3 regions of the Heyndrickxia sp. NPDC080065 genome follow, and region 3 is predicted to be linked to each of the others. Evidence: predicted binding sites of a transcription regulator. Region 3 holds the regulator's gene; each other region holds the start of a gene.
What was found. The regulator LexA, encoded in region 3, represses DNA repair genes until DNA is damaged. The targets are predictions, from matches to a motif close to CGAACATATGTTCG.
Positions count from the first base shown of each region.

Region 1: ACQKP0_RS07655 (DNA polymerase thumb domain-containing protein) is a predicted target of LexA. The motif match lies at 1,724-1,737, and genes of this name have one in related genera.
Region 2: parE (DNA topoisomerase IV subunit B) is a predicted target of LexA. The motif match lies at 2,813-2,826, and genes of this name have one in related genera.

Region 1 is NZ_JBNNWS010000005.1:196,497-201,121, reverse strand. It holds gene ACQKP0_RS07670 (sigma-70 family RNA polymerase sigma factor) at 1-70, shown strand, start outside; gene ACQKP0_RS07665 (DUF4179 domain-containing protein) at 63-1,379, shown strand; gene ACQKP0_RS07660 (YqzH family protein) at 1,413-1,610, opposite strand; gene ACQKP0_RS07655 (DNA polymerase thumb domain-containing protein) at 1,819-3,081, shown strand; gene ACQKP0_RS07650 (YolD-like family protein) at 3,105-3,440, shown strand; gene ACQKP0_RS07645 (CDGSH iron-sulfur domain-containing protein) at 3,505-3,711, opposite strand; gene ACQKP0_RS07640 (LysM peptidoglycan-binding domain-containing protein) at 3,840-4,625, opposite strand, start outside.
Region 2 is NZ_JBNNWS010000011.1:91,919-96,543, forward strand. It holds gene ACQKP0_RS14780 (glycosyl hydrolase family 18 protein) at 1-633, shown strand, start outside; gene ACQKP0_RS14785 (purine/pyrimidine permease) at 876-2,156, shown strand; gene ACQKP0_RS14790 (CoA-binding protein) at 2,230-2,643, shown strand; gene parE (DNA topoisomerase IV subunit B) at 2,920-4,625, shown strand, end outside.
Region 3 is NZ_JBNNWS010000004.1:63,610-68,234, reverse strand. It holds gene ACQKP0_RS05370 (hypothetical protein) at 375-500, shown strand; gene ACQKP0_RS05365 (VOC family protein) at 671-1,093, opposite strand; gene mscL (large-conductance mechanosensitive channel protein MscL) at 1,355-1,735, shown strand; gene lexA (transcriptional repressor LexA) at 1,827-2,450, opposite strand; gene yneA (cell division suppressor protein YneA) at 2,613-2,942, shown strand; gene ACQKP0_RS05345 (YneB family resolvase-like protein) at 2,946-3,593, shown strand; gene ACQKP0_RS05340 (DUF896 domain-containing protein) at 3,694-3,927, shown strand; gene tkt (transketolase) at 4,104-4,625, shown strand, end outside.

The DNA of each region.
Region 1 (4,625 bases), on a different contig from region 3:
TTGGCTTTATAAAGGTCTTCAACGTTTAAAGCTTCAATTAGAAGAGGAAGGAGGAGAACAGCATGTTTGAAAAGGAGGAAGAGAGGCTGCAAGGTGTGAAAAAGGATTTTGATGATATATCCATCCCAGAAAATCGATTAGATCAAGCAATTTTTACCGGAATACAGAAAGCACACCGACAAAAAAAGCACAGTTCTTTTTGGATAAAAACACTGATTGCAGCAGCTGCTATAGTTATTCTTTTTCTTGGTTCTATTCGGGTATCGGACACATTCGCTTCATATATTGTTAAAATTCCAGGAATGGAGTCTATTGTTGAGTTAATACGCGATGATAAGGGATTATTGGCTGCAGTCGGGAATGAATATGTTCAAAAAATTAATCAATCAGATGAGCATGAAGGAATGAAAATAGTCTTGGATTCGATTATTGTCGATGAAGAGCAAATGGTCATGTTTTATTATTTTGAAACAAATAAAAAGCCCTCGAAGCCTATTTCATCAAAAAGTATCCATCTAGAGAAAGAAAATGGAGAAGAGTTAAACGAAATATCTTATTCTTGTTGTCATGAAGATGCCGTAGTGAAAAAAGGTAGAACAAAGTTAGTTGAAAATACAGTTGATTTTGCTAACTCAATTTCCGATGAAAAGCTAACTTTAGTTATGAAATTAGCAGGTTTTTCCTCAGAATGGAGAATCCCTTTTTCCATTGATCGAAGTAAAATTAGCAAGAAAAAAACGATTCAAATGCAAAAAACTGTTACTGTTGAGGATCAGCAAATTTTTATTGATCATGTCACGTTTTCACCAACAAAGGTTGGAATCAACGTGAAATTCCCTGCTCAAAATTCAAAGGAAATTTTTGATATAGAAGATCTTCGCCTTGTCGATGAACATGGTGAGGAATGGTCGAAAATTCAAAATGGATTAGTTGCTCGTTGGGGTGACAACGAAAAAACTTATTATTTACAAAGTAATTACTTTGAAAAACCGAAGAAGCTTTATTTAGTTTTTAATAAGATTAGGGCATTGGATAGAGACGAAGTAAATGTTGTGGTCGATCCCGCGAAAGAAACAATTATTAAGGCACCAAAGGATGGGAAATTATATAAAGTAAAATCCGGTGCATTATATGGGAATAATTTAGGTTTTTATTTAAGCGAGGAAATTTATTACCAAATGTTTGAGAACAGTTATACGGATTCCGCAGGGAAGTTACATGAAATATCATCATACATGTGGAGCGGTTCCACGAAAAGTGGTACTACAATAGGTTTTCCTTATTCTATAAACGATTCAGTATCGAGAAAACCGATTACACTAAAGCTCACTGATTATCCAGCCTATATTCATGGAGATGTAAAAATCCGCATAAAATAAGCCTGCACTTGCAGGCTTTTTACTATTAAGTGATTAATTTTGCGTTAAATAGGCGTAAACTACATCATTAACTAAATCATGCAATCCAGTATCCGGATCCTTTTGTTTTTCCTCCAAAATTTCCTTATATAATGCTTCATAATCTTCTTCGTTGATTTCGTAGGTCTGCATTTCATAATGATATTGTTTGAAACATTGATTTATTAACTTGAAAATAAATTTTTTATCCATAGGTTCTCCCTTTTGTTACAAACTTTTTCCTTATTATTATACTTTTTTAGGCATGAATGATTGTATTTCATCAGGACTTTTTTCACTAGTTTCCAAAAAATGATGATTGAATAGGAACGTATATTCGCATACAATAATACATATAATAAGAACGTTAGTTCGTTTTTGGTTAGGAGGAAATGATTCATTTTAAAAAAGGGTGAAAAGCATGACGGTTGATTACAGCACATTGCCACATCATAAGATTTTATGCGTAGATATGAAAAGCTTTTATGCTAGCTGCTCAGCTGTAATGGAAGGATATGACCCGTTAGAGTGCTACTTGGCGGTCGTAGGGAATAAGGAGCAGCAAGGAAGTGTTGTTCTTGCGGCTTCTCCAAAGTTAAAAAAGGAATTTGGGATTAAAACAGGATCACGATTATTTGAAATCCCAAAGGATGATCGCATTGAGATTGTCGAGGCTAAAATGGCAACATATTTGCGCATTGCAACCGAAATTACCCGTTTGTTTAACCGATATGTACCAAAGGAAGCAATTCATGTGTACAGTGTCGATGAAAGCTTTATTAAAATAGATAAAGCAGATCACCTTTGGGGGGATGCCCATACCATCGCCGCTCAAATCAAGGATGAGCTTAATCGGGAGTTCCAGCTTCCATGTGCAATCGGCATTGGTCCTAATATGCTGATGGCTAAGCTATGCCTCGATCTTGAAGCAAAGAAGAAGGGAATTGCCGAATGGACATATGAAGATGTTCCCGGGAAGCTATGGCCGATTTCACCCCTAAGAGAAATGTGGGGAATTGGGAAACGTCTTGAGAAACGATTGAATCGTATGGGGATTTTTTCAGTTGGACAGCTCGCTCGGTATGATTTAGAAAAACTGGAATCAACCTTTGGAATTATGGGAAATCAGCTTTATTATCATGCCTGGGGTGTCGATCTATCTGAAATGGGTGCGCCCATTATGGAAGGGCAAGTCAGCTTTGGAAAAAGCCAAATTTTATTGCGTGATTACAAAGAAGAACATGAAATTAAACATGTCATATTAGAAATGTGTGAAGAAGTAGCGCGCCGAACTCGTTCCCATGGGAAGGCAGGAAGAACGATTAGTTTAGGTATTGGTTATAGTGATTCCGACTTTGGTGGGGGATTCTATCGTTCACACACGATTGATGAACCGACAAATGTGACGATGAAATTGTATCAGGTTTGTTTAAAGCTATTTCATATTCATTATACGGGAAAAAACGTTCGGCAAATTTCAATTGCTGTCTCCAATCTTGTAGACGATAACATCTTGCAGCTTAGTTTATTTGAACCAAATCGGGTGAAACAACATGAGCTAGGCTTTGTCGTGGATCTGATTCGCGACCGATATGGAGCGGGTGCACTGCTTAGAGCGATTTCCTATACAGAAGCAGGTACTGCAAGAAAACGCGCTGCATTAGTAGGCGGGCATAAAGCATAATCATCAAAATGGAGGGGATCAAGATGATCCGTGATCGCGGTAGAATTAAATGGAATTCATTAATGCTGCCGGAGCATGTGAAAATGCTTCGGGGTTGGGCAAAGGAAGATACCTATGAACAGAAGAAGCAACTAGATGAACAACAGCTTGAGCTTATGGATGAAATGGCGGCAGAGGCTATTGAGTATGGAAAAACGGTAACCGTTACTCATTACCACAACCATCATCATGAGCTTGTTTTGGGAGTTATTCAACACTACAACCCATTAGAGGGAAAGCTTCAAATGGTTGATCGATTTGAGGAGATTCATACGATTTTATTAAAAAATATTGTAGATATACGATTTATGGAAAACTAAGGCAAAATAAAATCCCGCATTTCACGAATAGTTTCTGTGACGCGGGATTTCACATTTAAACAGATTATTCTTCTTCCTTTACACGAACGACGGATTCAAAGTTTCCTTTATGTGATCCATCACAAAATGGTTTCTTATTGGAGAGGCCACAGCGACATAGTGAAAAAGATGGCTTTGTTTCGAAAACATTTCCTTCCGGATCGATTAGCTCGACATCGCCTGTAATTCGATAGGATCCATTATCATTTACTTTAATTTGTACTTTAGACATATAAACAATCATCCTTTCTAGAAATAAACAATAGCTACTATGATGGTATAGGGAATCGGAAAAAAATGCAATACATTCTATTGGAAAAGAATGCTATTTTAATTTTTACGGACTGTTTGAATAACCTATTAAATCAGTTTATATGCCTTAAAGTTATTCTCTTGAACAAGCCAATTTTGCGGAAACGGATTGCCAAGTACCCAGTAGCTGATTCCACGCAGGCCATAGTTATTAACGACATCAAATTTTGCTTGAACACTCCTAGCATCTTCAAACCATACTTCATGCTGCTGTCCTGTTTCATCCGTATATCGGAAAAACGGGGATTGGTATGTTTGATTGTATTCGATATTTGCACCATACTTACTTGCTAAAAGAACGGCTTGTTGTGGGCGTATAGTTTTTGCAAAGGTCCCTTCCTGCCACGGAATTTTCCAATCGCGTCCATATAGTGGAGCACCCATCAAAATTTTATAGTTCGGAATCACTGTAACAGCGTAGTCAAGCACCTTTTTAACTTCATTAATTGGAGCAATAGCCAATGGTTTTCCGCCAGCCCAGCCCCATTCATAAGTCATTAAGACAATAAAATCGACAATTTGACCTTGAGCCTCATAATCATGTGCTTCATATAGGATCCCTTTTTGATCAGAAGATATTTTAGGGGCAAGGGCAGTTGAAACAAAGTAACCATTAGGATGGAACTTTGTTACTACTTTTTCTAGGAAGGCATTGTAGTTTTCACGATCTTCTGGGTAAATATATTCAAAGTCAAAATTAATGCCTATATAACCTTTCGTACGCATTACTGTAAGGAGATTATTAATTAATATATCTTGAGTAGGGGCGTTGCGTAAAATACTTGCTGCAAGATCGGAATTAAAATCTTGATTGACAAAATTAGTAACGGTCAT
Region 2 (4,625 bases), on a different contig from region 3:
GTTTCTCCAGAAGATGGACCGCTTGTCACGCAGTTTGTTCGAGAAGCTTCTGCCTACCTTCATAAAGCCGGTAAGTTTGTTTCGATGGATATTACATTCATTGCTAAAGGTAATTGGTCAGAATTCTACGAGAGAGATAAGCTTGCTACTGTTGTCGATTACTTGATTGTTATGGCTTATGATGAACATTGGGGAAATTCCCCAACATCAGGAAGCGTGGCTAGTCTTCCATGGGTAAAAAACAATTTAGAGCAGCTTTTAAATGAAGTACCAAGTAATAAACTTATTCTAGGTGTCCCATTTTATACTCGCTTATGGAAGGAAGAAGTAAAAGATGGGAAAACCCTCGTTTCTTCGCAAACATTATCAATGGAACAAGCAAAAGCATGGATTAAAGAAAAAAATTTGAAAACTACTGAAGATGCTGAGTCAGGTCAAAACTATGTTGAATATAGCGATCCTAAAACGGATACGGTATATAAAATGTGGTTAGAAGATGAACGATCATTGAGAAAAAGAGCGGAACTGGCTGCACACTATAAACTAGCGGGTGTTGCCTCATGGGCACGATATTTCGGTGACCAATCAGCTTGGCTAGCACTTCAAACATCATTATCTGCTTTTAATAAATAATGATTTATTATATACAAACGCTGTATGGTAGACGTTCAGCTAGGTTTTCTACGTAAAAAAATCGCTTCACGCGTACCATACAGCTGAATTCAACTTATAAAATCATTATCTGTTTTTAATAAAATAATGATTTTATAAGCTTTAAATAATTAATATGAAAACGGCATTTAATAATTTCCAATGTCGAGGGTATATTAAAGCAAAACATTGATTTAAGAGTTAGAAAGTTAGGGGTTTTTGATTTGAAAACAACAGTTTCTGCCATCCAATGGATGGCTTTTATGATTGCAGGAGCTATTGCAGCTCCTATTGCTATTGCTGATTTGTATCATTTAAGTCCAGCGGAAACATCCGCATTTGTAGAAAGAACAATTTTTGTATTAGGGATCGCTGGATTACTTCAAGGAATACTTGGACATCGCTTACCTATTAATGAAGGACCTGCCGGCTTGTGGTGGGGTGTATTTACTATTTATGCAGGGTTTGTAGGTACTTTATATACTTCAAATATTGAAACACTACGAGAACTATCGGGTGGAATGATCTTAAGTGGTGTATTTTTCTTTCTTTTATCTGCGTTCGGTTTAATTCAAAAATTAGCAAAACTATTTACACCAACGATCACATTTATTTATTTATTTTTACTCATCCTCCAATTAAGCGGGTCCTTTATGAAAGGGATGCTTGGGTTAACAAATGGCATTCACCATATTCAGCCTAAAACCGCTGTACTATGCTTTGTTATCATTCTGCTATCCTTTTACTTAGGTCAAGTGCGAATACAATGGATCAAACAATTTTCCATTATGTTTGGCATGATTATTGGGTGGATCTTATTTATTATTTTTGGGATTGCTCCAGAGGTTCCAAAAAGTCATTCATGGATATCGTTTCCCGAAATACTTTCTTTTGATGTTCCAAAGCTAGATTCAGGAATCATCGTTACCTCCTTCTTTATTACAATATTATTAGTAACCAATATGATCGCATCCATACGGGTGATGGAGGAAGTATTAAACAAAGACAAAAATATTCCAGTACGTTATCGACAAGCAGGCTTTATTTCTGGGATTAATCAAATTACTGGAGGAATTTTCTCAAGCATTGGTTCGGTTCCTATTTCTGGTGCCGCAGGATTTGTCACACAAACAGGAATTAAATCAATAAAACCATTTATTTTAGGTAGTCTAATTGTCACAATTATTTCCCTTCTTCCTCCAATAATGAATATTATGAGTGCTTTACCTGCACCGGTGGGATACGCGGTTACATTTGTTATCTTTACAAAAATGGTTGGATTGGCACTTTCTGAAATCGAAAAATCAAATGATCGACAAATTACTTATACTTCAGCAGGTTTAGGTTTTTTAATTGGTGTTGGAGTCATGTTTCTTCCAGCAGAAGCAACAGTAGGTCTTCCAGTAGTAATTGCATCTATCATCAATAATGGACTGATTCTCGGAACAATCGCTGCAGTCATAACTGAGCAATATTTACGGTGGAGAAAGAAACAGATTCACTAGACTAAGGTTTGCAGTTATGCAGGCAATAAAGTACGATAATTATAGAATTTTATTTTGGACAGGAGGTTTTTTTATGCCAATTGAGAATCCTAGCAGAGATGAGATTGGAAAAATATTAAAAAAGGCAAAGAGAGTAGCTGTAGTAGGATTAAGTGCCAATCCAGAACGTACCTCCTATATGGTTTCAGAAGCGATGCAAAAGGCAGGTTATGAAATCATCCCTGTGAATCCATCTGTTGATGAAGTACTAGGGGCAAAAGCGGTAGCATCATTAAAAGATATCAAAGAGCATGTTGACATTGTCAATATCTTTAGACGATCTGAATACCTGCCAGAACTTGCGAAAGAATTTGCTGAAATGAATGCAGATGTATTTTGGGCACAGCTTGGCGTTGAAAATGAAGAAGCCTATCAGTACTTAAAAGAAAAAGGAAAGACCGTAATTATGAATCGCTGTATTAAAGTAGAGCATGCTTTAACAAAATAATCTTCTTTTTATCAGCAAGCGTATCATTTTTTACGCTTGCTTTTTTATCCTGTATGAACTAAAGCAAGCAAGACTTGCTATAACCTATTTCTAAAAAGAATTTGCTAAAAATAAATTTATCGTTAAAATAGTTGTTAGATGTTCGTTCGGAAAATGATATAATAAACTAAGAACATTTGTTTGTTTTTTATTAATGTAAAACAAATTTATTCGTCTTATGTACTTTTCAATAAAGGTATAAATAGAGAGAGCAGCGTTATTGAAAGGGGAATTTTTGTGGCAAAGAAACAAAACTTGATAGAATATAATGATGATGCAATACAGGTATTAGAGGGCCTTGAGGCTGTACGCAAACGTCCTGGGATGTACATTGGCTCAACTGATGCTCGCGGCTTACATCATCTAGTATATGAAATTGTAGATAACTCCGTTGATGAAGCATTGGCAGGAAACGGAGATCATATTATCGTTAAAATACATAAAGATAACAGTATTAGTGTTCAGGATAAAGGTCGTGGAATGCCAACGGGTATGCATAAATTAGGCAAGCCCACCACAGAAGTCATTTTCACAGTATTACATGCCGGCGGAAAATTCGGTCAAGGCGGATATAAAACGAGTGGTGGTTTGCATGGTGTTGGTGCTTCCGTCGTCAACGCTTTATCTGAATGGCTCGTCGTTACGATTAAACGTGATGGATTTGTGTACCAGCAAAAATTTAAGGATGGCGGTAAACCCGATACAACACTTGAAAAAATCGGTAAATCCAATCAAACAGGTACACTCATTCATTTTAAACCTGATCCAACTATTTTCAGCACAATTACTTACAATTACGATATTTTATGTGAACGTTTGAGAGAATCTGCTTTTTTACTAAAAGGGTTAAAAATTGAGATTATTGATGAAAGATTCGATCAAAAAGATGTATTTCATTATGAGAATGGAATAGAAGCCTTTGTAGAGTATTTAAATGAAGGCAAGGATGTCCTTCATCCCGTAGTATTCATTGAAGGAGAAGCAAGCAATATAGAAGTCGAATATGCCTTCCAATTTAACGATGGCTTTTCTGAGAACATGCTATCTTTTGTTAATAATGTTCGGACAAAAGATGGTGGTACCCATGAAGTAGGTGCCAAAAGCGCGATGACCCGAGTAATCAATGAATATGCACGTAAAGTAAATCTGTTAAAAGAAAGGGATAAGAATTTAGAAGGAACAGATATCCGTGAAGGACTATCAGCGATTGTTTCTGTTCGTATTCCTGAAGAATTGCTGCAATTTGAAGGACAAACAAAAGGAAAACTTGGTACGAGTGAAGCAAGATCCGCAGTAGATGCTGTGATTTCTGAACATCTAGCCTATTTCCTTGAGGAAAATCCCGAATCCAGTAACCTTTTAATTAAAAAGTCGATAAAGGCCGCACAAGCAAGGGAAGCGGCTCGCAAGGCACGTGAAGAAGCCCGAAGTGGAAAAAAACGAAAAAAATCAGAAAGCTTACTATCAGGAAAATTGACACCTGCACAATCTCGTAATCCACAGAAGAATGAACTTTATCTTGTGGAAGGTGATTCTGCAGGAGGCTCTGCTAAACAAGGACGAGATCGAAGGTTCCAAGCGGTACTTCCTCTTCGCGGTAAAGTAATTAACACAGAGAAAGCAAAACTTCAAGATATTTTTAAAAACGAAGAAATTAATACGATTATTCATACGATTGGTGCTGGTGTTGGCCCAGATTTTAATATAGATGATGTGAATTATGACAAAGTCATTATCATGACAGATGCAGATACAGATGGTGCGCATATTCAAGTTTTATTACTAACTTTCTTTTATCGATATATGAGGCCTCTTTTAGAAGCTAGTAAAGTATATATCGCTTTACCGCCGTTATATAAAGTAAGTAAAGGTACTGGAAAAAAAGAAGTAATTGAATATGCTTGGACAGATGACGAATTAAATGGTGTAACCAAAAAGGTTGG
Region 3 (4,625 bases):
GGGAAATACTGTGAGGTATGTCAGATCTAATGGTGTTTTAGTAAGAAAGATAAGCCTTATGCAAGTAAGTAAGGATTAGATCAACAAAATATCATACAGTAGTTAAAGGAGATACTGTATCAGCACTTGCTAAACAGTATGGTACTTCTATTAAGCAGATCGTATATTGGAATAAGCTTAAGGATCCAGATCTTATCTATGTAGGACAAAAATTAAGGGCCAAATAGAATATTTTAACATCATTGTACAAATATTAATATTGCACCCTTTGTTTGCCTTCCAAGTAAAAAGCCCCTATTTTTCAATAGGGGCAGATTGTAATAATTGTTCTTTTCTTTCTTCCAGCAGTTTTTGAAATTCCTCAATATCCTCTAGTGTGGCATGATTGGTTGGATAGTAATGACATTCCAAATGTAGAACATCATTTATTTTTATATAATGATGGTGTATTTGAAGTTATTAGTGATTACGAACCAAAGTTCATTGTTCATACTCATTGATTACTTGCCCAAAAACCACTATATTAGTGGTTTTTATTTGTGTTCATAAGGTAAAGCTATTCAGTAATTCGTAGCCCAGGTATAAACGAATTCCGTCTTTTGTTCCGGTGGGGGAAGCAACAGTTTTGGGAGCTACCGAAAAACAATATAACCAGTGCCACTAGTAATAATTATTCAAAGTCATCCCATTGCGGATTCCATACAACTTCCCACAGGTGACCATCTGGATCTTGGAAGTAACCAGAATACCCACCCCAAAAAGTGTCATGTGCTGGAACGGTAATAATAGCCCCAGCATTCTTTGCCTGTTCCATAATGCTATCAACTTCATCTTTACTAAATACATTATGACCGATAGGAAATTCAGTAGGACTTGGAGCACTTTGATCAAGCTTTGTATCGTGGGCAATGCTTTTTCGGTTCCAAATTGCTAGCTTCAAGCCGTTATGTAAATCAAAAAAAGCAACAGCACCATGCTCAAATTCTTTACCAACTATGCCTTCAGTATGTAGTTGTAAACCATCACGATAGAATTTCAATGATCTTTCTAAGTCGTCAACACCTATTGTAAGTACTGTGATTCTTGGTATCATAACATGTGGCACCTCCAGGGGTTATAAGTAGTGACTTTAGTATAACAGAACAACTTATTCAGATTATTAAAAAATTTATACTGATGGAAAAATAATAATTTAAAAATCTATTTTGTCATCTATACAAATGAAAAAGAAGTCTTGTGTAAAAAAGTAATATAAAATATTATTTAATACATATGCCCTTATAAAATCATACTAAAAACGAAATTTATTCTTGGGTAATTATTCAATAATATAGTTTAAGGGGGAGTCTATTTTATGTTAAATGATTTTAAAAAGTTCGCCTTAAAAGGCAATGTTATGGATTTAGCTATCGGGGTAATCATTGGAGCTGCATTTGGGAAGATTGTGTCTTCTTTAGTTGGAGATATTGTTATGCCGATTTTAGGTACACTTTTAGGAGGGTTTGATTTTACTGATCTTCATATTGCAAAAATTAAATATGGACAGTTTATTCAAAATGTCGTTGACTTTTTAATTATCTCCTTTTCAATCTTTTTATTTATTCGTTTCTTTGAACGTTTTAAGAAAAAAGAAGAGACAGTTGAACCAGAACCGACTTTATCAAATGAAGAAAAATTATTAGGGGAAATACGTGATCTTTTAAAAGAAAGAAACAACCTATCTGACAAAAATTGATATATGGTTACGTTAAAGTTGCTGAAGTCCAAAAAAACATCCATAATAATCGTTTCATACTTGAAAACGATTATTATGGATGTTTTTACAATTAATGCACCAACTGCCGATATAGCCCGATTACTTTCCCTAGAATTGTTACATTATTTAAAATAATAGGAGCCATTGTGGAATTTTCGGGTTGTAGACGGAAATAGTTTTTCTCTTTAAAAAATCTCTTTACTGTTGCTTCATCGTCCTCTGTCATAGCAACAACAATATCGCCATTTATAGCGGTTTGCTGTTGTCGAACAATAACATAGTCTCCATCTAAAATACCTGCCTCAATCATACTTTCACCGACAATTTCTAACATAAAAATGTTTTCGTCAGCAGGGGCAAGCTGTTCTGGAAGAGGAAAAAACTCTTCAATATTTTCGATAGCCGTAATAGGTAATCCTGCAGTTACTTTTCCGAGTAAAGGAACGTTTACAACATTTTGCTGAGGGATATTTTCTGAATCTAAGTCAAGTATTTCAATTGCACGTGGCTTAGTAGGATCTCTCCGTATTAATCCTTTAGTTTCTAAACGAGATAAGTGCCCATGTACGGTTGAACTTGATGCAAGACCAACTGCTTCTCCAATTTCACGAACTGATGGCGGATATCCTTTAGATTTAACTTCCTGTTTAATAAAATCCAGGATATCCTGTTGTCTTTTTGAAAGTTTTGTCATTATTTACACCCCGACTATTAAACTTTTCTTTAGCTTGATTCCATTATAGCATTATCTTTCCAACTATACAAACATAAGTTCGAAAAAAAGTGTTGACTTCAAACAAGTGTTCGCACTATAATAAAATCAATTAAACGAACATATATTCGAGGGTGATGAAAAATGCTTATTTTATGGAAAAAATATTCTTATGTTATTATGTTAATAGTTTTGTCATTATTCATAGGTTTATATACTTTGCTATCTACTAAGGATGAATCAAATTCTTATCAAGAAATAATCATAACTGAAGGACAATCACTATGGAAACTGGCCCAGATCTATTCGGAAGAGCATTCAATGAATTCTCAGGAATTTATAGATTGGGTATCAGAAAAAAATCATTTGAGAAATGATATTATTAAACCAGGTGAAAAGATTGTTATACCAGTAAAAGTAAAGAGTCAATTAAACGATAAAAATCAACTAGCATTAGATTTGGAGAAAAAATAAAGAATGAAAACAATTATATATTGCCGCGTTAGTACAAAAAAACATACGCAGGAAACCTCTTTAGAAAGACAGGAATCTGAATTATTAGAGATCGCTGATAAATGGAATTTGCAAGTGGTTGAAGTTATACTTGATCAAGCGAGCGGGTATCATCTAGATCGCCCTGGGGTATTGGGTATGCTAGATATTATTAAACGAGAGAAAATAGAGGCGGTTTTAGTTCAAGATGAAACAAGACTTGGAAGAGGAAATGCAAAAATAGCTCTTCTTCACTTTCTTTTTAAAGAAGGTGTGCAAGTGTACAGCATCTCTCACCAAGGGGAATTAGAACTATCAGAGTCCGATTCGATGGTGCTAAATATAGTAAGTATGGTCGAGGAATATCAACGAAAATTACATAATTTGAAGATTAAAAGAGGTATGAAAAGGGCTGTTGAAAAAGGGTTTAGGCCAGAAAATAACCTTAAAGATCACGGGAATGAGAGTGGACGTGAACGAAAAGAGCTGCCGATTGAAGAGATTATTAGATTAAGGGAAAATGAACTAACATTTTCAGAGATTGCCGCAACTCTAAGGGGATTTGGATATGATGTTTCAAAAGCTACTGTCCATAGAAGGTATCAAGAATATATTCGACAAGAAGAAGAGTAAATAGTCTTTTTTTCTTGATTACTCCTTTTAGATCTAGTATTATTACCCTAAATAAAATGGAATTAAGATATTGTAGTTCTACACAAAAAGGAGTAGCAGTATGCTTTCTAAAGATAAAATAGCAAGAATTAATGCCTTGTCAAAAAAGGCTAAAAATCAAGGATTAACTGAAGCTGAAGCAAAGGAACAATCTCGTCTTCGTCGGGAGTATTTGGAGAGTTTTCGTTCGTCTATGAAAAATACGATTGAAACAGTACGTGTTATAGATCCTAATGGGAATGATGTAACACCGCAAAAAGTACGTGAAGTTCAAGAGAAAAAAAGACTGCATTAAACGACAGGATTTACAACTAAAGGCTGATTATTCAGCCTTTTTATTATGTATTTGTTCATTTAGAATAGGATATTTGGCTAAAGAAAAAACTATACTTCAAAATAGTTGAGTTATAATATAAACATGTTTAATATTAAGGTGTGAAGTACTTTATGTATAGAGAGGATGTTTGTACATTGTTTGATAAAACAGATCAGTTAGCAGTTACAACTATACGTACACTATCTATTGATGCTATTGAAAAAGCAAATTCTGGTCATCCAGGACTGCCTATGGGAGCAGCACCAATGGCATATACACTTTGGACTAGAATTATGAATCATAATCCAAAAAACCCAGAATGGTTTAATAGAGATCGTTTTGTATTATCTGCAGGACATGGATCTATGCTTCTTTATAGCTTGCTCCATTTAGCTGGATATGGGTTGAGTATGGATGAAATAAAACAATTTCGTCAATGGGGCAGTAAAACACCAGGACACCCTGAATTTGGACACACAAAAGGTGTTGAAGCTACAACTGGTCCATTAGGTCAAGGGATTGCTATGGCAGTTGGTATGGCAATGGCTGAACGTCATATGGCAGGTGTTTATAATAAAGATAATTACGAAATAGTCAATCATAATACATATGCAGTTTGTGGTGATGGAGACCTTATGGAAGGTATTTCAAGCGAGGCTGCATCACTAGCTGCGCAT